DNA from 3 places in the Paenibacillus sp. BIC5C1 genome. Region 3 is predicted to be linked to each of the others. Evidence: predicted binding sites of a transcription regulator. Region 3 holds the regulator's gene; each other region holds the start of a gene.
What was found. The regulator Rex, encoded in region 3, represses fermentation and respiration genes when NADH is low (regulators of the CRP and FNR family bind a similar motif). The targets are predictions, from matches to a motif close to TTGTGAAATATTTCACAA.

Region 1 (9,987 bases), 200 kb from region 3:
CGTGGTTACTCAGATCCTTGAAGCGATCTACGAGTCTGCTCAAACAGGCAAAGCGGTTTATTTCGACTAAACCGACCGGGTGTCATTTCCAATGAAATAACCAGTATTCTTACGTTTAATTTCAGGATAGAATAGCTCTTGATTTTCCACAATAATGATACAATCATGTGATCTGAACGGTATATTTATGCAGTTCATTGTTCATAAAACCAGCAATTAATATGATATTTATTCTAGGGAGGAATCGCACTTGAAACTCGGCGTATTTTTGGTACTATTCGGAGGACGTAAATTGGAGGATGCACTCGACTATGTTGCATCCAAGGGCTTGAAAGCAGTAGAAATCGGAACTGGAGGACATCCAGGGAATGCTCATTGTAAACCGGATGAGCTTCTGAGCAACCCGACAGCATTGAAAAACTTCAAAAATGCAGTAGAATCCCGCGGTCTGACCATCAGCGCATTGAGCTGTCACGGTAACCCGCTTCACCCGCAAAAGGATATTGCGAAAGGGTTCCACGATGATTTCGTTAAAACGGTAGAACTGGCTGAGAAACTGGAAGTACCTGTTGTAAATACGTTCTCCGGATGCCCGGGAGACCATGAGGATGCCAAATATCCAAACTGGCCTGTTGCACCATGGCCTAATGACTTCCAGGAAGTTCTTAAATGGCAATGGGACAACAAAGTTATCCCTTACTGGACAGAGTGGGGCAAGTTCGCTGCAGATCACAATGTGAAAGTGGGTCTGGAACTGCACGGTGGATTCTCGGTGCATACACCAGCTACTTTGCTGAGATTGCGTGAAGCAGCAGGCGAAGTGATTGGCGCTAACTTGGACCCAAGCCACATGTGGTGGCAAGGTATCGATCCGGTACAAGCAATCCACATTCTGGGACGTGAAGGCGCGATTCATCACTTCCATGCGAAAGATACAACTATTGATCCGATTAACGTGAATAAATATGGCGTAACGGATATGCAGGATTATACAAACATGCTTGATCGTGCTTGGCAATTCCGCTCGGTCGGTTATGGTCACGATAACAAGACTTGGGCTGATATTATTAGCGCTCTGCGTCTGGTTGGATATGATTATGTCGTAAGTATTGAACACGAAGATGGTCTGATGTCGGTAGAAGAAGGATTCTCTAAAGCTGTGCAAAATCTCCAACAAGTATTGATTGAAGAGCCGCTGGGAGATATGTGGTGGGTTTAGAGTTACACTAGGGGGAAATTGAATATGATTAACGTCACCATTTGGAATGAATTTGTCCATGAGAAAATTCACGATGAAGTAAGGGAAGTCTATCCAGACGGTTTGCACATGGCGTTGGCAAACGGACTGGGAGGGGAAGGCTTTGCCATTCGCACTGCAACACTTGATCAGCCTGAGCATGGATTAAGTGATGAGGTGTTGAATTCTACAGATGTGCTTATATGGTGGGGACATATGGCGCATGATCGCGTGAGCGACGAGATTACACAAAAGGTTGCACAGCGGGTCCTGGATGGTATGGGGTTAATTGTGTTGCACTCCGGTCACTTCTCCAAGCCATTCAAAGCACTGATGGGCACAAGTTGTGATCTGAAATGGCGTGAAGCTAATGAGCAGGAGATTATCTGGTGTGTAAATCCGTCCCACCCAATAGCCGAGGGTATTAATAGCAAGATTATTCTGGAAAAAGAAGAAATGTACGGGGAATTCTTCGATATTCCAGTGCCTGATGAGCTTGTGTTTGTAAGCAACTTCCAAGGCGGAGAGGTATTCCGGAGCGGATGTACGTTCCTCCGCGGTTCAGGTAAAATTTTCTATTTCCGTCCAGGTCATGAAACGTACCCAACCTTCTACAATCCGGAAATTTTAAAAGTGATCAGCAATGGCGTGAAGTGGGCATATCCTGCTCGCAACGTTAAGCCTGAATTTGGCTTCAGCGAACCGGTAAGACCACTTGGTAACGTACTGGTTTAAGCTGCAAATTGGCTGTGTGATCGCATAAAATAAACGATATACCAAAGAACCCTTCTCCAAGTCATGTATGACTGTGGCAGCTGGGTTCTTTTTGGGTAAGATAGCTACATGGGAGTTAGCCGATATTTTCCCATGGTTCCGTTGTCCCATGTGATGTATACTGAGTTGTATCATCGAAGTTGGGTTATGCCTCTAAAATCTTAACTTTTTAGCGGCAGACGTTTTCTTTGAGACTTAAATATGTTATTATGAAATATACTAACTAAACGTAAGTTGAGTGATCTCTAAAGAGGTGATTAATGTGGAAGGCCAAGATCTGCGGATGTGTCCGCGCTTTGAGACGGCGTTTTCTTTTCTGGGTAAGCGCTGGAACGGTCTGATTATTCAAACGTTGATGAGTGGTTCGAAGCGATTCAAGGATATCTCCAACCTGATTCCATCGATGAGTGATAAGATGTTGTCAGAACGGATGAAAGATCTGGAAAGCGAAGGAATTCTGATCCGTCATGTCTATCCGGAGACGCCAGTTCGTATTGAATATGAACTGACGGAGAAAGGCAAGGCGCTACAGCCTGTTATGAATCAAATTCAAGACTGGGCAGAGCAGTGGGTTGAGTAGTAACAGCTTCCCCGGCTCAAACTAAAAGGAACTGTTGGGATAAAGGCTCTTGGTTTCCAGTGGAAATCAGGAGTTTTTGTCTTCAGGGTCCTGCACATGTTGTCGCGAGTTGTAGTATAATTGTAAATAAAATGGCCGCAGGCGGCCGGAGCGAGGAGGCCACTTGTCATGAGAGAAGAAAGCTTATCCCGTGAAGTACGCTACGGCAAGCAAGATATTGCAGAACTTGAGAGCGCATCCATCCAGGTACATTTAATCTACAAAAAAGCTGCGGAGCTATTTAAACGAACTTCATATTCCGCGTCGGTTAAGGATGATGTTGCAGGAGAGAAGACTCATTCCACGAATAACAATGGTCAGGTAATGGCTCCGGCGGTACTGCAAAAATGGATTCAGACAGCAAGAGGCTGGAAATGTATCGGATGTGAACTGAGACAACCCAATTCTATCGGTGTACAGACTGAAGAAGCCAACTTTCATGAAGAACGTGTGTATCTGGATGTGGGCGAAGGTCGTTTTGTTCAAGCGGAGATGCTGATTCAGGCGATTGTATGGTCACAATATGAGAAGATCCGCCTGTTCGCACCTTGGCTGGGTGATGATACCTTCTACACTGTACAGGAGCTGGATGTGATTGCCCGTTATATTGTACCTACCTATTTCTCCGAACGGCCGTTGCATGAGCAGGGTAAGGTATCCAAGGTACACCATTCATCAGGTCAGATTCCGCTCTACCAGGAATATGTGGATGCACCTTCGTTCTGTGTACAGGTGGACGGTGGATTACTTGAAGGGCGTTTGCTGACAGGCGTTTATGTGTCGGAGGAACAGTTCTTTGGGCTCAATCCGTATCTGAAGGATGGAGACGGAGGCCGTACCTACATGCAGGCTTGTGTCCAGTAACCATGCTACTCAATAGTGCTTAATGATAATTAGGAGCCAAAGGGCCTGCTTGCAGGCTCTTTGTGTTGTACAAACCAGTTATGGACGCTGCTGGATGAAAAGTAACGGCATTGACACTTTTTTTGCATGAATTTTGTGCCATAATAGAGGTTATGGACAACAGGGTGAATGATTTTACGCAGGGTGGTGTTACCTACATGAAGAAGAGAATCCCCGGTTACATAGGTATATGTCTGCTTATTCTGGTTATATTAGCCGGGTGTAGCGAGACACAGCCTTCCGAACAACCAATCGTTAAAGAGACCGAATCGCAGAATACGATCACTGTGGCAGTGGATGGCAGCACTTTTTTGCCTGACGCAACGAAGTCCATTAAGAGAGATTTTAGTGAAGGTCTGACGCTCAAAAAAGCACTGTTGAACAGTGGACTTGTCGATTTTACAGCAGATGGAAAACGGATCCAATCCGTGGGGGAAGTTTCTCTGGATTCCTCACTTAGCTGGGCAGTCAAACTGAATGGCAAGGATATTGACCCCGAAAATTGGGACATGGAGCTTCATGTCAAAGATGAAGTAATCATATATGTAAAAGCCGCTGACAGTGGGGGAGACGATGTTGTTTACCAAACAACATTACTCAAGGTGAGCGGTGGAAATATTATGCCAAATCTCAATCGTCAATATGCCGGGGTGTATGTTCAGGAATGTACTGTGCGTGATGTATTGAAGTCCAGTGGGATTGTAAGAATGTCAGAGAACAACAAATTCGTTGTTTCCGTTGAAAATGTAATTCCCCGAATGAACCAACGCTGGATGATCATGGTGAATGATAAGGAACTGATGGAAAACGGTTTGGACATGAAATTGAATCCACGTGATGCAGTAAAGCTCGAGTTAACTACTGTATCTTAAGTATAACAAAAGCCCAATCTTCGTTATAGAAGATGGGCTTTTTTCATATCAAATGTTTAAAAGTCGGGGAAAGCGTCAGATTCGGCAAATCTCGTTAGGACACAATTCGCAGTGGCAGATGCCCTGCAGCATGTGCAGATCTTTGATAACAATCATGCCGTTATCGTATTCAATGGCGTCTTTTTTACGCAGATCGCTTAACATGCGGTTGACACTTTCACGGGTCGCTCCAATCATATTGGACAGATCCGTGTGTGTTATTTTTTTATGGATCATGACATGCTCTCCGTGGGGCTCGCCGTAGGAATTGGACAATCGAATTAGCGTGGAGCAAAGTGCGCCCGGTTTACCATATAACATCAGATCACGGAATTTGGTCTGGGTCAAACGGTGATGTATGCCCATCCATTTCATAAAGTCGATCGCAAAGTCACAATGTTGGCAGATCAGCATCTCCAGGTCTTTATGCTCCAGTACACCAATCTCACTATCCTCCAGCACTTCCGCCGAAAAGCTGTGTTTCGATCCGAAGAACGGATCAGCCTGCCCAATCATATCACCGGATTGATACATGTACATAATCAGTTCCTTGCCTTCATCCGTGGATTTGGTGATCTGGGCACGGCCCCGTTTCATATAATAAAGTTTGTCAGAGACATCTCCTTCCCAATACAGATGGGTTCCTTCCGGATAGGTTCTGTCCTTCATCGTTACGAGTAGATGGTTGAAATTCGCTTCCGAGAAACAGTTGGTATTTCCGCGTTTTTCCAGTACACTCAGTTGTTCTCTCATAAGTCTATCTCCCCTTTGTGTCCATCGGACGGCCTTCTGCAGCTTGGACTGGCCCCCGTGGTTCGCCGCAAACCGTTGCCGTCCTGATCAGGGTCATCTCTCGGCCGGGAAGGACGGTACAAATTGCGGTGGTTCAATTTTTAAGTTCAGTATATACCTTATCTTGCCGTTTGAGGGGCATGGAAAGGGGGCAAAAATGGCGAAATTTCAAACATTGTGATTAAATTCACTTTCGAAAGGAGAGTATGAATCTGACAGCTATATATTTTAAATAGGAAGTGTAAATGGCTAAGTGAGGAACACTAAAAAACTTAAATTAAATTTGTTATACTTTGTGAAAAAAATCACATAATTAACTCTTTCCCCATGATACGATGTGAATGTAAAGAAGAGAGACAAACCAATACGAACCTTTAGGAGGATGAGGGAGATGGCTGTAAAGAACGAAGTCGCCCCAGTAAAAGAACCGACAGCAGGTCAGTATATTCAAACGTTAATTGACAAAGCGAATAAAGCACATGCAGCATTCATGTCCATGGATCAGAAACAGATTGACCGCATCGTGCAAGCGATGGCGCTGGCAGGTCTGGACAAACATATGATGCTCGCCAAAATGGCTGTGGAAGAAACAGGTCGGGGTGTGTATGAGGATAAAATCACCAAAAATATATTTGCAACAGAATATGTATATCATAGCATCAAATATGACAAAACAGTAGGTGTTATTGAAGATAATGAGTACGAGAGCTTCCAGAAAATTGCGGAGCCTGTCGGCATTATCATGGGGATTACCCCGGTAACGAATCCAACATCCACCACGATGTTCAAAGCACTGATTTCCATCAAAACGCGTAACCCGATCATCTTCGGTTTCCACCCATCTGCACAGAACTGTAGCCGGGAAGCTGCCAAAATTTTGCGAGATGCTGCAGTGAAGCATGGAGCTCCAGCGGATTGTATCCAGTGGATTGATGATCCTTCCATGGATCGTACAAACGCACTGATGAATCATAATGATGTGGCGCTCATTCTGGCAACAGGCGGATCAGGTATGGTACGGGCCGCATATAGCTGTGGTAAACCGGCACTGGGCGTAGGGCCAGGGAACGTACCTTGCTTTATTGAGAAGAGCGCAGATATCAATCAAGCGGTAACGGATCTGATTTTGTCCAAATCGTTCGATAACGGCATGATCTGTGCTTCCGAGCAAGCAGTTATCATCGAAGAACCGATCTTCGATCAGGTGAAAAAGAAAATGATCGCCAACGGCTGTTACTTTGTTAACAAGGATGAAGCAGCGAAACTGACCGCAGGTGCGATTAACGCTGAGAAATGTGCGGTCAACCCGGCAATTGTTGGTCAATCTGCAGTAAGCATTGCGCAAATGTGCGGAATCGAGGTCCCTGCTAACACCAAAATTCTCGTAGCAGAGATTGAAGGGGTAGGTACGAAATTCCCGTTGTCGGCTGAGAAACTAAGCCCGGTACTGGCTTGTTACAAAGTGAAAACGGCAGCTGAAGGGATTGAGCGTGCAGCAGAAGTGGTTGCTTTTGGCGGCATGGGTCACTCCTCCGTTATTCATTCGACGAATGAAGAAGTTATTGGCAAGTTCGCAGATCGCCTGCAAACCGGACGGATTATCGTGAATTCGCCATCCACACACGGTGCTATCGGTGACATCTACAACACCAACATGCCGTCTCTGACACTTGGCTGCGGATCGTATGGACGGAACTCGACTTCTTCCAACGTAACCGCTGTGAACTTAATCAACGTGAAAAGGGTGGCTCGCCGTACCGTGAATATGCAGTGGTTCAAAGTGCCGAACAAAGTCTACTTCGAAAAAGGTGCAACACAGTATCTTGCCAAAATGCCGGACATCACACGCGTAGCCATTATTACGGATGCGATGATGGTCAAACTCGGTTATGTGGAAAAAGTAGAGCACTATCTGCGTCAACGTCAAATGCCGGTAGCCATTGAAGTGTTCTCTGATGTCGAACCTGATCCATCCACAACAACGGTAGACCGCGGTACGGAAATGATGCGCCGCTTCCAGCCAGACTGTATTATCGCACTCGGTGGGGGTTCACCGATGGATGCTGCCAAAGCGATGTGGCTGTTCTATGAATATCCTGACACGGATTTCAATGACTTGAAACAAAAATTCATGGATATCCGCAAACGGATCTACAAATATCCACGTCTCGGCGTGAAAGCGAAATTCGTAGCGATCCCGACAACTTCGGGCACAGGTTCGGAAGTAACATCGTTCGCAGTTATTACAGATAAAAATCAAGGTAATACAAAATATCCACTGGCAGACTACGAGTTGACACCAGACGTGGCGATCGTCGACCCTGAGTTTGTATACACGCTGCCTAAAACAGCTGTCGCAGACACAGGTATGGACGTACTGACGCATGCGATCGAAGCGTATGTATCCGTTATGGCGAATGATTACACGGATGGACTGGCGATCAAAGCAATCCAGCTGGTATTCCAATATCTTGAGCAATCGGCACTGCAAGGTGACAAACTGGCTCGTGAGAAAATGCATAATGCTTCGACGATTGCCGGTATGGCTTTTGCCAACGCGTTCTTGGGCATTAACCACAGCTTGGCACACAAATGGGGCGGTCAGTACCACACCGCACACGGACGTACCAATGCGATCCTGATGCCGCACGTCATTCGCTACAATGCGAAAAAACCGACCAAGTTTGCATCTTTCCCGAAATATTCGCACTTTGTGGCAGATGAGCGTTATGCCGAAATTGCCCGCATTCTGGGATTGCCTGCACGTACGACAGAAGAAGGGGTTACCAGCCTCATCAATGCCATTCGCAAACTGAACAAAACATTGGGTATAGAAGAGTCGTTCCAGGAAATTGGATTCGATGCCAAAGACTTTGAGGCACATGTCGATTATCTGGCAGACCGTGCATTCGAGGACCAATGTACAACAGCCAATCCAAAACTGCCGCTGGTGACTGAACTGGCTGATGTATACCGCAACGCTTTCTACGGCAAGTTTGAATAACAACTAAAGCAGCAGCATGATTCAGGCAGCTATAGTCAGGGTTCCCCGTAAGGGGAGCCCCGATTGCCGTCTTTCCTGTAAAAAAAGGTATAACGGAATCCTTGCAGTTGCCTTTTTTAAAAGAGGTTACACGTAATCCGTGATGTTACTTTTTGAACCAGGTATTCACACGATAACGGAGGGGGCAGAAAAAACTGAAGAAGCGAAGCGCTCGCCTTTATCCCAGAATTTTACCCTTTGAAAAATATAATTGAAAAAATCCGGGGGTAACAGCGATCGGAAGTTGTTCTGCCCGCGTAGTGACTAAGTGTGAATTTTACAGGGTTCAATTTGAACACAGCATAGGTGAAGTGAGGATGGTCACAAACTTTGTGATAAAAATCACAGATGATGAAAGAACGAAGACGTATACTGAAAATGTAAGAAAAACATTCATCCGCGGTTCCGGTTCCCAAGTAGAGAGAACATGTTCCGGCTTACATGTGAAATTTATCACATTAATCGCGGCTCTGGGCACAGATGAGACGAGTGATGCATCCTGTCATGTGTCCGGAAATCCAAATTTGTGGAGGGATTACTATGTCGGTGATCGAAAAAGATGTCAAACAACAAACAGGCTGGAGAAACTTTACCAAAGGAACATGGACGAAATCCGTAGATGTGAATGATTTTCTGGCACGTAACTTATCACCTTACTATGGCGACGAAGCATTTCTTGCAGGTGCAACTCAGAATACGAAAGAGTTATGGGATATCGTCTCCGATCTGACCAAAAAAGAACGCGATAACGGCGGGGTACTTGATGTTGACGTAAACACGCCAGCAACGATTGTTTCTCACCAACCCGGCTATCTGGATAAATCCAAAGAACAGATTGTTGGTGTTCAAACGGATGCTCCGTTCAAACGTTCCATTCAGCCATTCGGTGGAATTCGCATGATGATTGATGCTTGTGAAGCTTATGGTTTTGAAATGCCTCAAGGCGTCATTGATATATTTACGAACATCCGTAAAACACATAACCAGGGTGTATTTGATGCTTACACATCTGAAATGCGTGCAGCACGTAAAGCAGGGATTATTACCGGTCTGCCGGATGCTTACGGCCGTGGCCGGATCATCGGTGACTATCGCCGGGTTGCTCTGTATGGTGTGGACTTCCTGATTCGAAATAAAAAAGGAGAACTAAATGCACTTGAAGTCGATGTGATTGATGAAGATGTCATTCGCCTCCGTGAAGAACTGTCCGAGCAGATTCGTGCATTGCAAGAATTGAAACAACTGGGTGAAATGCACGGTTTCGATATTTCCTTGCCAGCTACAACTGCAAAAGAAGCGTTCCAATGGCTCTACTTCGGTTATCTGGCAGCAATCAAAGAGCAAAATGGTGCGGCGATGTCACTTGGACGTGTATCTTCTTTCCTTGATATTTATATCGAACGTGATCTGCAAGAAGGCTTGTTAACTGAAGAACAGGCTCAAGAACTGGTTGACCATTTTGTTATGAAACTGCGGATTGTCAAATTCCTGCGTACGCCGGATTATAATGAATTGTTCAGTGGAGACCCAACATGGGTAACTGAATCCATCGGTGGCATGTCCGTAAATGGAGAAACCCGTGTTACGAAAAACAGCTTCCGTTTCCTGCACACCCTGAACAATCTTGGTCCAGCACCTGAGCCGAACCTTACTGTACTTTGGTCTACCAAGCTTCCGGAAGCTTTCAAACAATACTGTACAAAAGTAT
Region 2 (9,987 bases), 1.9 Mb from region 3:
AAGGCTCATGACCGCGAAGCTTTTAAGTCAAAGTCAGCTTTCAAACCTTATTATGCCAGAGCAAGCAAGACGATGAAGCCGGCCTACGACCGCGCCAAAACAGAGTTGGCTTCCCCGCTGGTGCGCATGCTGACAGGTAAAAGGAAGAACCTTTTTCTAGGATCGGTCATTGTCATCCTGATCCTAGGTATAGCTGGAGGCACGTATGCCTTGATAGGGGATAAGGCGGAGACACCTGCCGCCTCACCTCCACCGACTCAGGAGCCGGCTGTTCCCGCTGAACCTGAGGTGGAGCTCGCTGAAGAGATCGCCTATCTCGTTCCGGCGTCCGAAGCGGACGATGGTACACAGACGCCTGCCCAGTTGGTGATCCGTTACAGAAACGAAACGGACAGCAACGCTTTGCAAACGAATACTCTCCAATGGAACTTGAAAGATGGTACTACACAGCAGCTCCATACTGAGGGAGAATGGGAAAGTTTCAACCGAAATGAAGAGCCGGATGGTGAAGGTGCGGTTGGAAACAGTTCAGAAGGCACGCCAGAAGGAAGCTCTGCAGGTTCTTCTACCGATAATGCGGACGATACTTCGCAGAGCGGAGGAGCCGAGCAAGGGGCAGGTTCAGCCTCATCGGAGGGAAACACTTCAGATCCGGCAGCAGGGAGCACAGCGACGGATGCAGGCAAGGGTACAACCTCTGACACTACGGATGAAGGCACAGCACAGGGAGATGCAGACGGTACTTCTTCAGATTCGCCTCAGTCTACAGGAGCAGATTCATCTTCTGTGGAGAACCTGACGGTTGCCGAAGCAGACCGTCTCTATCCTTATGGGCACCAAGTGGAGCTTCCGGCCGATTTTGATCTAAAGGATATCGTGAGTGTTCAGAGTGGAACGACCGTGATTAACCTTGTCACGGAGCCGAAGCTCTAAGCCGAATTAATTAAATATGTTATAAATGTGAATACAGCCTCCTCGAAGAATTTCGAAGGGGCTGTATTTTTGTTTTGCACAAGTGATGGGGAGTGACATTTACGAAATGAATCAATAAAGGTCTATTTTTCACAATTCAGACACATTATTAAGATGCTGGGCAAGTGCGGCCAACGCCGAGCGATGAAATGCACGTACACGATGAGAAAAGCTCTCACATAAAGTGCGGACAATCTGACCGATTTCTAGTAAAACACTTCAAAAATAGTTCCCAACCATCAAGGAATTTGGTATTTGGTGTTGACAAATGATAATGATTATCAGTATCTTTAGAGTATAAGATCTTGTTGCGCCGGAAATACGCTGAATTAAAATTTCGTTTTCGTTGTCATAGCCGGAATACATAACCGGGATAAATGAGAGAGGGATGATCGCATGTTTCGTCTGGAGACGTCCAAGCTGGATATCGCTTATGAGGAAAGACTGATTGTTGAAGATCTGAATATTCAAATTCCCCAAGGAAAAATCACAGCACTTGTTGGAGCCAATGGTTCAGGGAAGTCTACCATCCTGAAAACAATGGCACGGATCATGAATCCAAAAGCAGGTAGTGTATTGCTCGACGGGAAGTCCATCCATAAGCAGTCCACGCGTGAAGTAGCCAAGCAGCTTGCGATTTTGCCACAAAATCCAACAGCCCCTGAAGGACTTACCGTAACCGAACTGGTGTCCTACGGACGGTTCCCTTATCAAAAAGGTTTTGGTTCGATGCGTGCTGAAGACAAACGCATGATTGAATGGGCTATCGAAGTGACAGGCATGACGGAGTTCCACGATCGTCCAATCGATCAACTGTCTGGTGGACAGCGTCAACGTGCCTGGATTGCCATGGCTCTTGCACAAGAGACAGACATTCTGTTCCTGGACGAGCCAACAACGTTCCTGGATATGGCTCACCAGCTTGAAGTACTGCAATTGCTGGAACAATTGAATGCCACAGCAAACCGTACAATCGTTATGGTAGTGCATGACCTGAACCATGCTTCCCGTTATGCGCATCACATGATTGGTATTAAAAAAGGTAAAGCCATCGCTACAGGTTCACCTGTAGAGGTTATGAACTCCGATGTGCTTCGCGAAGTATTTAACATCGAAGCTGATATCGTGATTGATCCACGTTCCGGTGTACCGCTCTGCTTGCCTTACGCCCTTGCGGGTGAACGTCAGCAATCTGCACCTCCAGAACAAATGGTCATGAACAGTGCAATGGTTCATGCTGGGGGACTGACAGAGCAACGCGTTCGTCACGCGACAGGAAGTTAATGAAACGGGCCATATGTGGTCCTAAACTATAGAATGAAGCCGCTGTGCGTTATGCACGCGGCTCATTCGCATTCTAGGAGGTCTACAGGAATGGGAGAAATCAACTACACCTGGTTACAGCAATATGGACGAATAACCACCGCTGCGTTCGATGAACCGATCTTTAGCATGCCTTTGTCAGCATTAAGACATCCGGAGCAAGCCAAGCTTATGCTGGAAACTTATAATGAGCATCTTCGGGCCGATTCTATTCGCTCAGCGGCTGTTTATTTCATGCATTCGGTTCGTGGCCTGATGATGGGGGTTCACTACATGACGGCATTATGTGACACCTATCTGGATCTGTCTTTGGAGAACATAAATATGCAGCTGGAGGTAAAGGATGGCCGTCCGGCGATTGGATTTCAACTGAACAATGCAACCGAGCAATCACATCCGAATCTGATGGGCGGATCACAAGTCGTTCCATCCTCCTGGTGTAATGATGTATTAACAGCATATTACGGTGACCAGCTGCGTCCAATGATTGAAGGCGTGGCTGTTGCTGGTGGAGCAAACCCAGGTCAGATGTGGGCACAACTCGCATCCATGCTGAGATGGTTCAAAACGACAGCGTTACAGATGAATATCACGGAGACGGAACGTGAAGCGGTTATACAAGGGTATGAGCATGTAATCGCGATGTCTCCAGAGATTCTGGGGTTGAAAAGGAATCTGCTAACCTTCAAACCGGTGGAAATTGATAATCCGCATCAACCTGGAGAAACCATGCTGATGAAGCCAGTCTGCTGCTTGCACCATCAGGTGTATGGCGGTCAGAACTATTGTTACAGTTGTCCCAAACTGACCAAGGCAGAGCGGCAAGAGCGTTATGATGCTATTGTGGCGGCGAAGTCAGGCTAAAAGGGAAGGGAATATGTCCATGTCGATGGACGAAGTTTTTCGATATGAACTTGAGCAGGGTTTAATCACAGATTTGGTAATTGACCGCCTCAGGTCTATAATATAGAGACAGGCTGTGTGCCGCATGGTCATTAGGTACAGTACATACAACAGCCCAACCTACATCATACTCATGGGAGGAATCAGTCATGTCCGTATATTCGTATCAGGCGGTAACGACCGCAAATCAGGAAGTACCACTCGATCTGTATCAAGGCAAAGTATTGGTGATCGCCAATACGGCCAGCAAGTGTGGACTGACTCCACAATACGGTGAATTGCAGAAGCTCTATGATCGCTATCGTGATCAAGGCTTGGTTGTACTGGGTTTCCCTTGTAACCAGTTTGGCGGCCAGGAGCCGGGTACAAGTGAGGAAGCAGAATCCTTCTGCCAAATCAACTATGGCGTTAATTTCCCCGTGTTTGCCAAGGTCGACGTTAATGGTGAAGATGCACATCCATTGTTCAAGTATCTGCGTGAGCAGCAACCTGGTGTTGGCGAAGACAATAGCATCCAATGGAATTTCACCAAGTTCCTCGTGAATCGTGAAGGTGAAGTTGTAGGACGTGTTGAACCAAAAGAATCCCCTGAAGCCATGACTGCAGAGATTGAAAAGCTGCTTGGCGTATAAAATGAACGAAGAAGCCTGCCTCCAGATTGGAGGACAGGCTTTTTTTGACACAATTTTTAGTGCGAAATATCCTCTCCATATACGAGTCTCCTCGGGAGTTACTACACTTATTTTGAGCATAAACCAGCCATAAGCAGGGAAAACTGAAGTCAATGAAGATGAGTCGATGACTCGCCTGATCGTAAAGAAAACCACATCCGACAAATTTATTTTGATTAACCTATTGCAATGTGAAAAATATCACATTATAATGAATGTACAAAGTGAAATAAATCACATAAGCATTGTTCGCTTAGAAGTGAAAAATTTCACAACCACAATGACGTTATATTCAATTTTTTTATTATATACTCCAAGGGGGAACCTTATCATGAAAATCGCAGTTATCGGATGTACACACGCAGGAACCGCAGCCATCGTTAACACCGCCAAATTGTACCCGGATGCTACCATTACAGTGTATGAGCGCAATGACAACATCTCTTTCTTATCATGTGGCATTGCGCTTTATGTAGGTGGCGTCGTGAAAGATCCAGACGGACTGTTCTATTCTTCGCCAAACCAACTGGCCGAGCTCGGTGTCGTTACCAAAATGCTTCATGAAGTGACGTCAGTAGATGCTGCGGGTCACAAACTTCAGGCTAAAAACTTGAAAACTGGGGAAGAATTCGAAGATACCTTCGACAAGCTGATCGTGACCACGGGTTCATGGCCTGTCGTACCGAAACTGGAAGGCATCGAGATGGATAACATTTTACTTTGCAAAAACTACAACCATTCCAACACGATTATTGAGAAAGCCAAACATGCCAAACGCATTACCGTGGTAGGAGCAGGATATATCGGTATCGAGCTGGTAGAGGCTTTCCAAATGAACGGCAAGGAAGTTACGCTGATCGATAGTGTGGACCGGATTTTGAACAAATATCTCGACCCCGAGTTCACGGATGCCATTGAAGAGACGTTGACTGGACACGGCATCAAGCTGGCACTGGGCCAAACTGTACAGAAATTTACCGGTGAGAATGGCAAAGTGAACAAGGTCATTACATCCAAAGGAGAGTTCGATACAGACCTCGTTATTCTGTGCATTGGTTTCCGTCCAAATACCGAGCTGCTCAAAGGCCAAGTGGATATGCTGCCGAACGGCGCAATCATCGTGGATAAATATATGCAAACCAGCCAAAAAGACGTCTTCGCTGCTGGAGACAGCTGTGCAATTCATTACAACCCAACCGGCAAGGCTGCGTACATTCCACTGGCCACCAACGCCGTGCGGATGGGTACACTCGTAGCGCGGAACCTGGTTCGTCCTACGACACCGTACATGGGTACACAAGGCACATCAGGTATTAAAATTTATGAGCAAAATATAGCAGGTACAGGCCTGACGGAAACATCTGCTGCGGATGAGGGCCTGGTGGTTGAGGCTGTAACGCTTGAAGATGCTTACCGTCCAGAGTTCATGCCAACGGCAGAGAAGCTGCTGCTTAAAGTAATCTATGAACAGGCTACGCGCCGCATCGTTGGTGCGCAGGTCATGTCACAGGCTGATCTGACACAGTCGATCAATACGATCTCTGTCTGCATCCAGAACAACATGACGGTAGATGAGCTGGCCTTCATCGACTTCTTCTTCCAGCCACACTACAACAAACCGTGGAACTTCCTGAACTCGGCTGGTCTTCAGGCGTTGCCTTCAGTAGAATTAAAAACACCAGCGATGGTATAAACGTAACGAAAGATCTGAGAACTGCCGCATTCATTATGCGGTAGTTCTTTTTTTGCTTTTTATGCACATCAATTAAGATACTACGGAAATATTAAAATGTAGTTTTCAGACTTTGTGATAAAAGTAACAAACCTCTTGAAACCTTCGCGATACAATGAACTTATCAACCAAACAAGTTGAATTATGATGTTCATGAACTGTGAAGGAGAGGATCGTTATGGCAGCAAAAACACCTCTTGAGGTTGCACAATATACGGCGCATACGGGGATGAAGAAAGCTCAAAATCCGGTGTCCTCCGTATTGATACTCAGTTTTCTGGCAGGTGCTTTTATTGCACTCGGATTTCTGCTGGATATTCGGGTTATTGCTTCTGCTCCGGCCGAGTGGGGCAGCATGGTTAATCTGATTGGTGCAGCAGTGTTCCCGGTAGGTTTAATATTGGTGCTGATTGGCGGCGGGGAACTGCTGACAGGCAATATGATGGCCGTCCCGCTTGCGACGATTGCACGCAAACTGTCCGCAGGCAGCATGTTGAAGAATCTCATCTTAGTAACAATAGGTAATTTCCTTGGGGCGCTTTTTGTGGCCTATGCGTTTGGTCATGTTCTTGGTCTGACGGCAGAGGGTGCCTATTTGGCCAAAGTCGTCGATATGGCTGGACACAAGCTGGACGACAGCTTCCTTCAGGCTTTTATATCCGGGATCGGGTGTAACTGGCTGGTAGCTCTCGCAGTATGGCTGTCCTATGCATCGGATACGATGAGTGGCAAGGTACTGGGCATCTGGTTCCCAACGATGGCCTTTGTGGCTATTGGATTCCAGCACGTTGTCGCCAACATGTTCCTGATTCCTGCTGCGATCTTCGAAGGACATTATTCGTGGGGGCAATACATCATGAATTTCATTCCGGTATGGCTTGGCAACCTGACGGGAGGAGCGCTGTTTGTGGCGGCTGCCTACTGGATGGTGTACCTGCGCAAGCATGAGCCGGAAGTGAAGCCTGAGGTGGCCATGGCGGTGGCCCAGCCTGTGGAGACGGAAGACAGACCGATGTGGAGCAAGCAGGCGTAGCGGCATTTTGTCGAGTAACCGAGTTAGCGTTACAACCCCGGTAAGCTGCAAAGACGAGTGCGAAGTTAGACAGAGAAGTTAAACAAAATAGTAACAGAACTGGCGATTCTAATCTCGTTCAAGTCATGGCGGCGGCTGTCCTGTGCTGGCTTTGACCACAAGAGAGGGAATCGCTTTTTTTGATAAACACATTTCTACGCAAAATAAATTCGCCATGACAAGGTTCGGGGGAACGAAACCTGTTCATGGCGAATTTCGGGAGTGGTCCATGATATGGCATGAGGAGGAAGTGGGGAAACACTAACCTAATGCCTTATTTTTAATTTACCCCTGAATTTTGAGATTGAATCAAGGGGAGACAAGTTTTTTTTGAAAAAAATTGGAGCGGTTGTGGCGGTGAAAAAAGACTGTTCTCTTTACGCGATTACCATGAAGAAGATATGATATGAGGATAGCTTTGAAGGGGGAGGAACTTGTATATGATCGATCAGGAGAATGGCGTATTTCCGGCGGTTTGCCCGCTCGATTGTCCGGATACTTGCGGCCTGCTGCTTCATAAGGAGAACGGTAAGATCGTGAAGGTAGCGGGCAATCCGGACCATCCGATTACAAAAGGCGCCATCTGTAACAAAGTCCGAAATATGACGGAGCGGGTGTATCACCGCGAGCGGCTGCAATATCCGATGCGACGCATCGGAGCCAAGGGCGAAGGCCAGTTCGAACGAATCAGTTGGGATGACGCCATCGGCGAGATTACAGCAAAATTCAGTTCACTGGCGGATACCTACGGAGCGGAGAGCATCCTGCCATACAGCTTCTATGGAAACATGGGCATTCTTGGTGTGGATGGTATGGACCGTCGATTTTTTAATGCACTAGGTGCGAGCATGCTGGAACAGACCATCTGTAATGCAGCGGGAAATACCGGGTGGAAATATACGATGGGTGCGAACCGGGGAACGTTGCCCGAGGATACGGAGCATGCGGATGTCATTCTGGTGTGGGGAGGCAACATCGTCAGCACGAATATGCATCAGGTTGTTCTGGCTGAGAAAGCCCGCAAAAAGGGCGCCCAAATCGTCGTTATTGATGTCCATCGCAATCGGACCGCCCAATGGGGGGACTGGTTCATTCCACTTTACCCGGGTACAGACAGCGCACTGGCACTCGGATTAATGCATGTGCTGTTCGAGCAGGGCCTGACGGATGAGGCTTTTATGCAAAAATATACCGTCGGCCATGAGGCACTGCGTGATCATGTCAGCAGCTACACCCCTGAGCGTGTTGCACGTATTACAGGTGTACCGGAAGCGGACATCGTGAAGCTCGCTGAGCTGTATGGCAACGCACAGGCAGCCCATATTCATATTGGCAATGGCCTCCAGCATCACGACAACGGTGGAATGAACGTACGCAGCGTAGCCTGTCTGCCTGCCATTACAGGTCAGTGGCTGAAGCGCGGCGGTGGTGCTATTCGTACCAACAGTTACGCGAGCACGAATAGCGATGCGCTCGAGCGTCCGGAACTGCGGCAGAACCCGGAGCCGCGCGTGGTGAATATGAACCGGATTGGCGAAGCATTGCTGGAAGCGGAGCAGCCGATCCGGGCATTGATGGTCTACTGCAGCAATCCACTGGTGGTGGCACCAGATACCGAGCGGGTGGAGCGAGGTTTTGCACGGGAGGATCTGTTCACGGTTGTCCATGACCTATTCATGACGGATACGGCGAAATACGCGGATATTGTGCTGCCTGCGACGTCTTCATTTGAAACGACCGATCTGTATACGTCCTACTGGCATCAGTATGTTCATTTGCAAGAGCCAGTCATTGCGCCTTTGGGTGAGAGCAAGAGTAATGTTGAATTGTTCTCTTTGCTTGGACAGGCGATGGGGTATGACCCGGAGATTTTCGGGGAGACGCCGGAACAGATGATCGAGGAAGCACTTCAGGATACGGGCAATCCCTACATGAACGGAGTAACCTTGGAGGGGTTGAAGCAGCATCACTTCGTCAAGCTGGATATGTCTGCACATGACTCCTATTTGGATCAGCTGCCTACGCCTTCGGGGAAAATTGAACTGTATTCGGAAACGATGGCACAGAAGGGATTACCGCCGCTGCCTACGTACAGTGCTCTCGTTGAGGGGTATGACGGGGAAAAACCGGCTGGACCTGCTGATGTTTATCCGCTGATGTTTTTGTCGCCGCCAAATCATAATTTCCTGAATTCCACCTTTGCCAATTCGGCCAAACATCAACGTTTGGAGAAGATGCCATTGTTGCAAATGCACCCGGAGGACGCCGCCCGCAGACAGGTGGAAGACGGGGATGCGGTGGTCGTATGGAACGACCGTGGCCGGATTGAACTAACTGCCAAGGTGAGTGAATCCATGCTGCCAGGAACGGTGATCAGTCAAGGCTTATGGTGGGATGGTAATGGCAAGAAACAGCGGGCGAACTCGCTCACGTCCAATCGTCTGTCTGACATGGGGAACGGAGCAACATTCTTCTCGGCCACTGTCGAAGTGAAGCGTCAATGAATGTGCTTGCAGATCGGATCTTTTAAGGTAAGATGAACAATGGATAGATCGTAAGCAGAATGATAAAGAGCAAGATTCAGAATTCAAATTTCTAAATTCAAGTGGCCTTCGCTCTGGCTATATGCCGTCAGGGCAAGGGTCTATTTTTTATGGCAATATGCTTTTTGAAGGTACTAAGGAGAATAAACAACATGATGAGATGGCTGGATACGTATCCAAAAGAAGTGAAAATATTTTTGCTGGCAAGTTTGGTCAATGCGACAGGTAGTGCCTTGATGTGGCCGCTGACCACGATGTATGTATTTGACGAGCTTGGACGCACGATGGCGAACGCGGGGTTTGTCATTCTGATCCAGTCGTTGGGAGGTATCTTCGGGCAACTGCTCGGCGGTGCATTGTACCACCGGGTGGGCGTCAAGAAGCTGATCATCGGATCGCTGGCGTTAAATGCGGTCGGGCTGTTTGCTCTGCCGTGGATTAGCGCGTATTGGGTTGTATTTATATGTGCCATGGGCTGGATTGGCTTGTTCAGTTCATTGTCGTTACCAGCGATTCAAGCCTTTATTGGCTTCCGGTTTGCGGAGCGACGCGGGGAATTGTTCAATGTGATCTATGTCGCCAACAATATCGGTGTGGCAATTGGTACAGCGCTCAGTGGTTTTTTGGCTGACTTTTCCTATCACCTCAGCTTTGTACTGAACGGGGTGACCTCCGCCGGCTTTGCGATTTTCTTCTGGTATTATCTGTCGCGGGCAGAACCGGATCAGGGCGAAGTACATCTGACCAAGCGCAAAACGGTTCCCGATGGGC
Region 3 (9,987 bases):
ATTTGGATCAGGTTTCATGTAGAATGCCTTGATTCCAGCCGGATAATGTGTGATAAAGACAGGTGTATTGTACTTCTCGGCAATTGCCGTTTCATGCGGAGCACCGAAGTCTTCTCCCCAAGGAATATCGAAGCCTTGTCCATTCAGGAACTCAATCGCTTCATCATACGTAATGCGCGGGAATGGAGCTACAATGTTTTCAAGCTTGGATACATCACGTCCGATGGACTCCAGTTCAGCACGGCAGTTTTTCAGAACCGTTTGAACCACGTGAGCAATAAACTTCTCTTGCACGCGCAGGCTTTCCTCATGATCCACAAACGCCATTTCCGGCTCAATCATCCAGAACTCAATCAGGTGACGACGAGTTTTGGATTTCTCAGCACGGAATGTAGGACCGAAAGAGTACACTTTGCCTAGCGCCATCGCTGCTGCTTCCATATAGAGCTGTCCACTTTGCGTCAGATAAGCATCTTCATCAAAGTACTTGATGTGGAACAGATTCGTCGTTCCTTCAGCAGATGAAGGTGTAAGAATTGGAGGATCAACCTGTGTGAATCCGTTACCATCAAAGAACTGCTGAACAGCGCGAATGATCTCTGCACGAATAACCATAATCGCACGTTGTTTCGTTGAACGCAGCCACAGATGGCGATGATCCATCAGGAAATCTACTCCGTGTTCTTTCGGAGTAATTGGATAGTTCTCAGTCAGATGGATAATGTCCACACCAGTAACCGTCATCTCATAACCGGACGCACTACGTGGTTCTTCGCGGATAATACCCGTTACATACAATGAACTTTCCTGAGTCAAGCTCTTGGCAGCATTCCAGATATCTTCGCTGACTTCACTCTTGACCACTACTCCTTGAATATATCCGGTTCCATCACGCAGTTGCAAAAATTGAATTTTGCCGCTGGAACGTTTGTTGTTAATCCAGGCGCCGATCTTAACCGTCTCGCCCACATGCTCACTCACATTACGAATTACACAATCCGTACTCATGCCCTATCTCTCCTTGGAATCCTGAATTTGAAAATGCAGCGGGCAGGCATATGCCTGTCCCCTGCACTTCCTTGTCATGCTATATTCACTTTACAATTAGATTACAGAGAATTCAATACGATTCGGTGTGTATCTCTTGCAATCACCAATTCTTCGTTCGTAGGAACTACAAGAACATCCACTTTGGAATTTGCTGTAGTGATACGGCGTGGTTCTCCAGAGCGAATTGCATTCAGCGCTTCATCCAGTTCAACACCCAAGTACGTCAGCTGCTCACATACTTTTTGGCGAAGAACCACGGAGTTCTCACCTACACCAGCCGTAAATACGATCACGTCTACACCGTTCATTGCTGCTGCATAAGAACCGATGTATTTACGCAAACGATATTCGTACATCTCGAATGCAAGTGTAGAGTTAGCATCGCCAGCCTCCATACCTTCCGTGATTTCACGCATGTCGCTGCTGATGCCGGAGATTGCAAGAAGTCCACTATGCTTATTCAACATGGAGTTTACTTCGCTCACGCTCAGTTCTTCCTTGTTCATCACATAAGGGACAATTGCCGGATCCAGGTCACCACTACGTGTTCCCATCATTAATCCTTCGAGTGGAGTCATGCCCATGGACGTGTCCACGGATACGCCGCCCTGTACAGCTGTTACGCTACCACCATTACCGACGTGGCATGTGATGATCTTCAGATCTTCCAATGGACGATCCAGATATTCAGCTGCTGCCTTGCTTACGTAATCATGGGAAGTACCATGTGCTCCATAACGACGCACTTTATACTTTTTGTAAAGCACACGTGGAATGGCATACAGATATGCTTTTTCCGGCATCGTTTGATGGAAAGCCGTATCAAAGACCATGACCTGTGGTACCCCTGGCATATTGGATTCAGCCGCACGAATACCCATCATTGCTGCAGGGTTATGCAGTGGAGCCAGATCGAACAGACGGCGAATTTCTGCTTTGGAAGCATCATCAACCAAGACTGATTCCTTAAATGCTTCACCACCGTGAACTACACGATGTCCAACAGCCTGAATTTCATCAACGGAACCAAGCACACCATTTTCTTTGTCTGTCAGGATGTCAATAACTTTACGAATAGCTGTAGTATGTTCGAGAATTTCACTAACTTCCGTAACATCCTCACGGCCGGTCGGTTTATGAGTCAGAATGGAAGAGTCCATCCCGATCCGCTCTACCAACCCTTTGGCCAATACCGATTCATCCGTCATGTTATACAATTGATATTTGAGCGAGGAACTCCCCGCATTAATTACGAGTACTTTCACAGCCGGTCACCATCCTTGTCGTACTTGAAGAATCCTTCGCCTGTTTTGACACCCAGGTGTCCTGCACGTACCATTTTCTTCAGGACTGTGGAAGGACGATATTTCAATTCACCGAATTCACGGAACATTCTTTCGAGTGCAGCTTCTACTGAATCCAATCCGAAACGGTCTGCCATCTCAAGCGGTCCGTGCTGGAAATTGTATCCGATACGCATAGCGTCATCAATATCTTCAGCGGATGCGACACCTTCCTGCAGTACATGCAATGCTTCGTTGATCAAAAGACAAATCAGTCTAGACGTAACAAATCCAGGTGATTCATAGATCATAACGCCTTTTTTGTCCGCTACTTCTTCTACAAAACGTCTAGTTTCTGCAAAAGTGGAATCAGATGTTTTCAGACCACGAATAATCTCTACAAGATCAACCCGGGAAACCGGGTGAATAAAGTGCATACCAATAACACGCTCTGGGTATTTGGTTGAGCTTGCAAGCTCAGTCAAACTCAGCGTGGATGTATTACTTGCAAGAATTACGTTGCTTGGGCAAACCTGGTCAAGTTGACTGAATACCGCTTTTTTCGCTTCCAGATCTTCAGAAATAGTCTCAATGACCATATCGCAAGTTCCGAGTTCAGCCAGATGAGCAACTTTGGTAATACGGGAGAGAATCAATTTCTTCTCAGCCTTCGTAATAGCCCATTTCTCCAGTTGTTTATCGAGGTTGGTTTCAATCATGTTATATGCATGATCCAGCTTCTCCGTTGTGTGTTCTACCAGAAGCACATCAAGTCCTTTGGCTGCAAGCATCTGGGAAATACCTTGCCCCATCGTGCCGCCGCCGACAACTCCTATCTTTTTGAAAAACATGGTTCTGCTCCATCCTTTCGGTTCTCTATTTCTCTATTGTACCCTGTTCGCCGAAAATTACAAATTTCGACCCAACATATAATAATATCTTAGCACGACTGAAATGTAAAAAAAAATAACCGACATAAATAAATTATGCCGGTAGAAGGGCGCTGTCACGAAATTGACAACGAAATTGATCGCCAGACAATACTTCTTCCCTGAGCAGCGTGTCGAGGGAATTGTCGAAAATTGTCCGCTGTTCTTCAAGCAATCGCTTGGTCTGTTCCATCAGGTCTTGCAGGATCAATTTGTTCTCCCGCATTAATTCTTCCGTAGTTACCATATCCATGTTAACAATACCCAACGTTGTGAGCCCGGAAGCCATCATCGTCTGTACCACATTCGTTGCTTGTTCAAAGTCATTGCGTGATCCTGTACTGCGACCACCGTAATACATTTCCTCCGCTGCTGCACCTCCGAGGGCAATCATGATTTGCTCTTCAAGGAAACGCTTCGTGTATAGAAATTGCTCTTGTTGCGGGTTATGACGTACATATCCCAGGGCCTGTCCACGCGGGCTCAGTGCAACCTGACTCACACTGCCAGGACGAACTAGTTCAGCCATGATGGCATGTCCCAATTCATGAATAGCCACTCTTTTCTTCTCTTCTACGCTGGATTCGCGGTCTGTCTTCTCACCCATCATTACTTTATCAATCGCAAGGGACAGATGACGCTGTTCAATGTTGGGCAGCCCATCCCTCATCGCGTAAATTGCGGCTTCGTTCATCACGCTTTCCAGTTGTGCTCCAGAAAAACCATAGGATTCCTCTGCTGTCTTCTCAAGGCTGACCCCTTCCAAAAGAGGTTTATTGACCGCATGCAGCTCCAATATGTGTTTTCTGCCTTTCTTATCCGGCAAGTCTACCTGAATATGACGGTCAAAGCGTCCTGGACGTGTCAACGCGCTGTCCAGCATTTCTTTACGGTTCGTAGCGGCGATCACGAGGATGCGCGGTGTGTCAGAAGAGTATATGCCATCCATCTCCGTCAACAGCTGATTCAGCGTCTGATCATATTCACGCTGTTGTCCGCCTTCCCGTTTTCCACCGATCACATCAATTTCATCGATAAATATAATGGCATTTTCCTTATTTTCTTTAGCAGCACGTGTTCTTGCATCACGGAATAAATCCCGTATTCTGCCTGCACCTACACCAACATACATCTCAACAAACTCACTGCCTGAAGCAGCTACAAAAACAGAGTCGGTATAATGAGCAGCAGCTTTGGCCATCAAGGTTTTACCTGTTCCTGGAGGACCAGTAAGCAGAATACCTTTCAAAGGACGAATACCAAACTTCTGAATTTCTTCATGTCGAATGAGAAAATCAAGCGCTTCTCTCAGTTCCTGCTTGGCACTCTCCTGACCACCGATTTCTTCAAAAGTCAGCTTGGAAGGTCCTTTTTTCTTGCGTTTACGTTCCTGACCTGCTCCCACCGTAATTCCGCCACGCATTTGCATCATAAGCAGCAGAGCACCCACAAGCATTGCAGCAATCAGAATAGGAATCATGTTTACACCGATAAAAGCGAGAAAGATTATTAATACGGGTACAAATCCAATGGCAATTTCTTTCGTCCATTTAGGCATTAGGCCACACTCCTATCTGACCGGGCACACGCGGCAGAATGATAAACTTGCTGGCATCTCCATCTCTGAGACTGACATATACATTATTGTCATCCATGGCTGTATTTACCTTGATCCCATTTGTAGCCATTTTAGACAAGGTCGGTGTAATCTCGGTGTATTGCTTGTTCTCCATCGCTTGAGCTACAGTAAACATCGCGCTTCCCCACCAGCTCTCCAGCGCTTCGTTGGAATGATCCACGACATCCAGCTTCAACGAACGAGTGCCAATCAAGGTCTGTCCTTCTTTGTGAATATATTGTACCAACCTGCCCAGATCAACATCCGGCTGCAGATCGAGTTTCAACTGTACATCATTGCGGTTAATAGTTAATTGAACATCATTGACTCCATCGTACTGGGTAACCATCTTTTCAATTGGGCTTTGCACAGCCACATGACGATACACAAACCAACCTCCAAACAACACAACGGCTGAAATGACGGCAGTCAGAGCAATAGGCAATACTTTTATCTTCAAGTGAGTTACCCCTCCTAAATTTTGGCCCATCCTATAACTTGTAGGCAAGAATATAAATATGTGTACGTAACGTCCTGTGATGTGCCTAACAGGATTTATTTGTGTATGATGTATCCTTGAATACATATTTGAGTATATCACATCGTATATACAATATCTAAGGCGAAAATATGAATTTTAACTATTCAAATCCAAAATGATCAAGAAAATACGTCAAAGAACCGGTTCAGTCGGGTTTCCGTCTGCCGGTTCTTTAATGTATTCTTTTCAGACGATAACACGTCTGCTAATTCTAGCTGTTCGGTATTGTATAGACCAGGTCCACCTGTTCCCCGTTGCTGAAGCGGTAAAATCGATAATAGTTGTGAGTATCATCGTTATAATACACTTGCCATACATAGATCCCATTCACAACACCTGGCATAATGCGCTTGATCTCTCCACCCGGAACTTCAGAGCTGAACCGATTTCGAATCTGAGCTTCATTCATGCCGTTCTTTAACAGTTCACCGTGCACCGCATTGGTTCCCGTCACAGGTTTATTATTCTCATCAAACTTGATCCATACCATGACATCCTGGTTATCCTTATCTTTGCCGACCAGGGTCCAGTATATGTTGTCTCCGCCGTCTTTTTGCCCCCAGACATACTTACGCAACTCTTCGTGGGACGTAATGCCCAGCTGTTCCTGAGCCGCCTGTATAGCCAACGCTTCTTCCTTGCGCTGATCCTGAGTCACATAGACATAATAACGCTGAAGTCCAAACAAAATCAGAACCAGGAGCAGCAGCGAAATCCATATCCACTTCTTTTTTTTCTTCAAAAGCCGAACTTCCTTTCCCTATGACGCTGCTGTCCTTGTAATTAACGGGCCAGCAGACTGTCAAATGCCAGTTGAGACTCACGCAGAATGCGCTCTTCATCCATTGTAAGACATTCGCCATGTTTAACCACTTGTTTACCATCCACCCATACATGCTCCACATCTTTGGCCGATGCGGAGTAAACTGTATGGGAAATCAGATCCGTATGCGGATAGAAATGGGCTTGTTCGATGTTCAACGCAATAAAATCAGCTTTCATGCCAACTTGCAGAGCGCCTGTATCGTTCAGGAATATGGATTTGGCACCATATGAAGTTCCAAGCAGAAGCGCTTCCCCTGCCGGCACTGCAGTAGGATCACCGGACACCCCTTTGTGAATCAATGCAGCCAGTCTCATCTCTTCAAACATATCCAGGTTATTGTTACTCGCTGGTCCGTCTGTTCCGAGGGACACGGTCACGCCTGCTTTCAGCAGATCAGGTACTCGTGCAACACCTGAAGCCAATTTCAGGTTGCTGCCTGGATTGTGGGAAACCGCTACATCATGCTTCGCCAGAATCTCAATCTCCTCATCATTCAGATGTACCGCATGCGCAACCAGAGATGGACGGGAGAAAAATCCTAGCTTCTCCAGATGTGCAACCGGGCGCAGACCGTAATCAGCCACATTCTGCTCCACTTCGCGAAGTGTTTCAGACATATGCGTATGCAAAGGCAGATTCAGGTCATGAGCAACCTGTACCAGCTTCTCTATGTAATCCGGAGGGCAAGTGTAAGGGGCGTGCGGAGAAATTACGGTTGTAATTTTTCCGTCTGCTTGTCCATTCCATTGACGAGCAAATGCTGCAGACTCTTCGAGCTTGCGCAACTGTTCTTCTTCTGAGCAAAGTCCGATTACCCCACGTGCCAGAGCAGCCCGAACGCCGGATTGTTCCACCACTTTCGCAACCTGATCCATATGATCATACATATCTAGGAAAGCTGTTGTTCCGCCCTTCAACATTTCAAGTACGGAAAGTGATGTGCCCCAATATACGTCTTCAGACGTCATTTTGGCCTCCATTGGCCACATTTTCTCCTGCAACCATACTTGTAACGCCAGATCGTCTCCATGGCCTCTCAGAAGCGACATGGCCGCGTGACCATGCGTATTGATCAGACCCGGCAAGAAGAACAGTCCTTTTCCGTCCACCTTTGTCAGGCTTTCGTCTCCTTCCGGCAATGTCTCACCAATATGCACAATCTTGTCATTCTCAACAACCATAAAACCTTGAACCACGTTCCAATTCGTACCCTCACTCACGGCAAATTTGCCGTTGTGAATGACCCATCTATTTGTCGTCATCTTCCTCGTCGTCCTTTCCATTCTCCAAGTAATAAGCCAGGCTAAGCAGATCCGTCGTAAAATCGGCATGATGAATGCGGATATGCGGCGGGGTCTTCAGGATCGTAGGCGCAAAATTCAGGATCGCTTCAATTCCTGACTCAATCAGCTGATCTGCAACATTTTGGGCTTCCGTATCCGGAACCGTGATAATACCTATACGAATGTTATCTTTTTTGACCGAATCCGTTAATTCATTCATCGGCTGCACCGTCAGACTGTTGATTTGGCTCCCAATCTTCGGACCGTAGGCATCAAATACAGCGACGATCTTCATGTTGTCTTTGAGGTAGGCATTGTAATTGGACAAAGCATGTCCCAAATTACCTGCTCCGACAAGAGCCACATTGATCTGCTGGTCTATTTTTAAAATATGGCGGATTTTCTCGATGAGATATGAAACGTCATACCCGATCCCTTTACGACCAAAGTCACCGAAGTAAGCCAAGTCTTTACGAATCTGGGCAGGATTCAGATCCAGCCTCAGTCCAAGTTCTTGTGAAGAAACCGTATTGACTTCGCGCTGATGCAGTTCATTCAAATAACGCAAGTAAACAGGCAATCTACGCACCACGGCTTCCGAAATTTTATCTGATTTCATTCATTGCTCCCCCTTACCAAGGCCACGATAGATAGATGAAAAGATGAGCACCCTGTCGGCAACGATGTAAAATGACTACTGAATTCAACAGGATGCTCCTTGTTATAAAATCGATTATTGCTTCAATTGCTTTCGCTTGGAATCCCTTTACTCGTTTACCCATGAAACGAATGAATACTATATCTCAATTTTACCGCCAATCACTGGCGTCTTGCAATAATGGAAGCTACAGAGCGTATCTATTATTGTTGTTCATCGGTTGGTCTCTCGAGCCACTCCGAAATGCGTGGAACCATCTGCTCGGTGAGCATGTGTTCCATTTTGGGACCAGGCAGTGAATATAAAAAGTACTTGCCATAATACGCTTCAATGACGCGTGTATCGTACACAATTACAATGCCTCTGTCTTTGCCTGTGCGAACCAGCCTGCCAAATCCCTGCTTGAAACGAATAACGGCTTGTGGCACGGACAGCTTCATGAACGGGTTTTTCTTCTGTTGTTGCAAAAGCTCACTCTTCGCTTCGACTAAAGGATGGTTCGGTGGCTGGAAAGGCAATCTGACAATCGCAAGACAGGTCAGAGCCTCTCCGGGAATGTCCACCCCTTCCCAGAAGCTGCTTGTGCCAAGAAGCACCGTTGCTTTTGCATCCTGGAAGCGGCGTGTAAGCTTGGAACGGCTGCCGCTGTCGACCCCCTGCCCCAGCAAAGAGATATCGTTGCCTGACAAGGCCTCCTTAAGCGGGTCATACACCTGGCGCAGCATGCGATAGGAGGTGAACAACACCATCATGCGTCCACGGGTCGCGATCGCCGTTTCCGCAAGCGAATGCACGAGCATATCCACAAAGTGGGCATCACCTACGCTGCCCTTCACACTTGGGAAATCACGCGGAATGACGAGTAGGGCCTGTTCGCGATAATTGAACGGTGACGGCAGCATCGACGTTAGCAGACGGTTATTCTCGGCAGCTTCCTGCAAGCCCAGCTGTTCGATCATGAATTGAAATGACTTGTCAACGGAGAGCGTAGCCGATGTAAGCACAACGCTTTTCTTTTTATCAAAGAACATATCCTTCAACTGTGCACTGACATCGACAGGAACAGCATAGAGTTGCAGTGATTTACTGCGGAACTGGCCGCTAGCCTCCATCCAGTACACGGTGTTCGCATCATCCATCCGCATGAAGAAACGCAAATTATCCTTAATTGTTGCCAAGTCCTTGAGCAGACCTGATATATCCGTAATCAGACTATCCGACTGATAATCGTCCTGATCTTCTTTCACTTCAAGCAGCAGCTTGTCTCCTTTACGAATCAAGTCGCCAAGGGTGACATAGATCTGATTTTCAACATCCTGCAATTCCTGCCATTTGGCTGGTTTTTGCGAAGGCTTCAGTCGGAGAGAAAATTGTCCTGTCTCGCCTGGAGAAGCATCGCTGCGTTCGGGCAACAGGCCAAACAGTGTATCGCTGAGTCGATCCCATATCTCCTTGACTTCGACCGCAAGCGGGAACATCTGATCGATCATGGAGCCCCACTGTACCGAATTTTCATGTCCCGATAATTGAGAACGAAGCATAGGCAGTTGGCCATTACGGCTATCTTTGAACAGTCGGGTCAATGTATGAACCAACGTGAAATATTTCATATGAAGACCAAGGTGTTTACCTGCTACATCCTCCAGATGATGTGCTTCATCGATGACGAGACTTTCGTAGGCTGGCAGCAACTGATGTGCTGCTTTGACATCCGTAAACAATTTTGAATGATTCGTAATGACGATATCGGATAGCCCGGCTTCATGTTTCGCCCGGTGATAGAAACATTTGCGGAACCA

Region 1: the regulator Rex is predicted to act here: its motif matches at 5,530-5,547, upstream of adhE (bifunctional acetaldehyde-CoA/alcohol dehydrogenase).
Region 2: the regulator Rex is predicted to act here: its motif matches at 5,675-5,692, upstream of RS891_RS29240 (formate/nitrite transporter family protein).

Annotation. Positions count from the first base shown of each region.
Region 1 is NZ_CP135922.1:4,772,160-4,782,146, reverse strand. It holds gene RS891_RS21310 (Gfo/Idh/MocA family protein) at 1-70, shown strand, start outside; gene RS891_RS21305 (sugar phosphate isomerase/epimerase family protein) at 251-1,219, shown strand; gene RS891_RS21300 (ThuA domain-containing protein) at 1,244-1,972, shown strand; gene RS891_RS21295 (winged helix-turn-helix transcriptional regulator) at 2,295-2,591, shown strand; gene RS891_RS21290 (hypothetical protein) at 2,760-3,494, shown strand; gene RS891_RS21285 (hypothetical protein) at 3,692-4,405, shown strand; gene RS891_RS21280 (Crp/Fnr family transcriptional regulator) at 4,481-5,197, opposite strand; gene adhE (bifunctional acetaldehyde-CoA/alcohol dehydrogenase) at 5,628-8,240, shown strand; gene pflB (formate C-acetyltransferase) at 8,820-9,987, shown strand, end outside.
Region 2 is NZ_CP135922.1:6,513,739-6,523,725, reverse strand. It holds gene RS891_RS29265 (GAP1-N2 domain-containing protein) at 1-933, shown strand, start outside; gene RS891_RS29260 (ABC transporter ATP-binding protein) at 1,369-2,256, shown strand; gene RS891_RS29255 (ferric iron reductase) at 2,347-3,159, shown strand; gene RS891_RS29250 (glutathione peroxidase) at 3,348-3,830, shown strand; gene RS891_RS29245 (FAD-dependent oxidoreductase) at 4,201-5,562, shown strand; gene RS891_RS29240 (formate/nitrite transporter family protein) at 5,780-6,634, shown strand; gene RS891_RS29235 (molybdopterin-containing oxidoreductase family protein) at 7,114-9,177, shown strand; gene RS891_RS29230 (MFS transporter) at 9,372-9,987, shown strand, end outside.
Region 3 is NZ_CP135922.1:4,571,338-4,581,324, forward strand. It holds gene asnS (asparagine--tRNA ligase) at 1-1,008, opposite strand, end outside; gene RS891_RS20230 (acetate/propionate family kinase) at 1,110-2,315, opposite strand; gene RS891_RS20235 (3-hydroxyacyl-CoA dehydrogenase family protein) at 2,312-3,184, opposite strand; gene RS891_RS20240 (AAA family ATPase) at 3,318-4,820, opposite strand; gene RS891_RS20245 (hypothetical protein) at 4,813-5,340, opposite strand; gene RS891_RS20250 (cell wall elongation regulator TseB-like domain-containing protein) at 5,633-6,163, opposite strand; gene RS891_RS20255 (amidohydrolase) at 6,205-7,509, opposite strand; gene RS891_RS20260 (redox-sensing transcriptional repressor Rex) at 7,496-8,149, opposite strand; gene dinG (ATP-dependent DNA helicase DinG) at 8,392-9,987, opposite strand, start outside.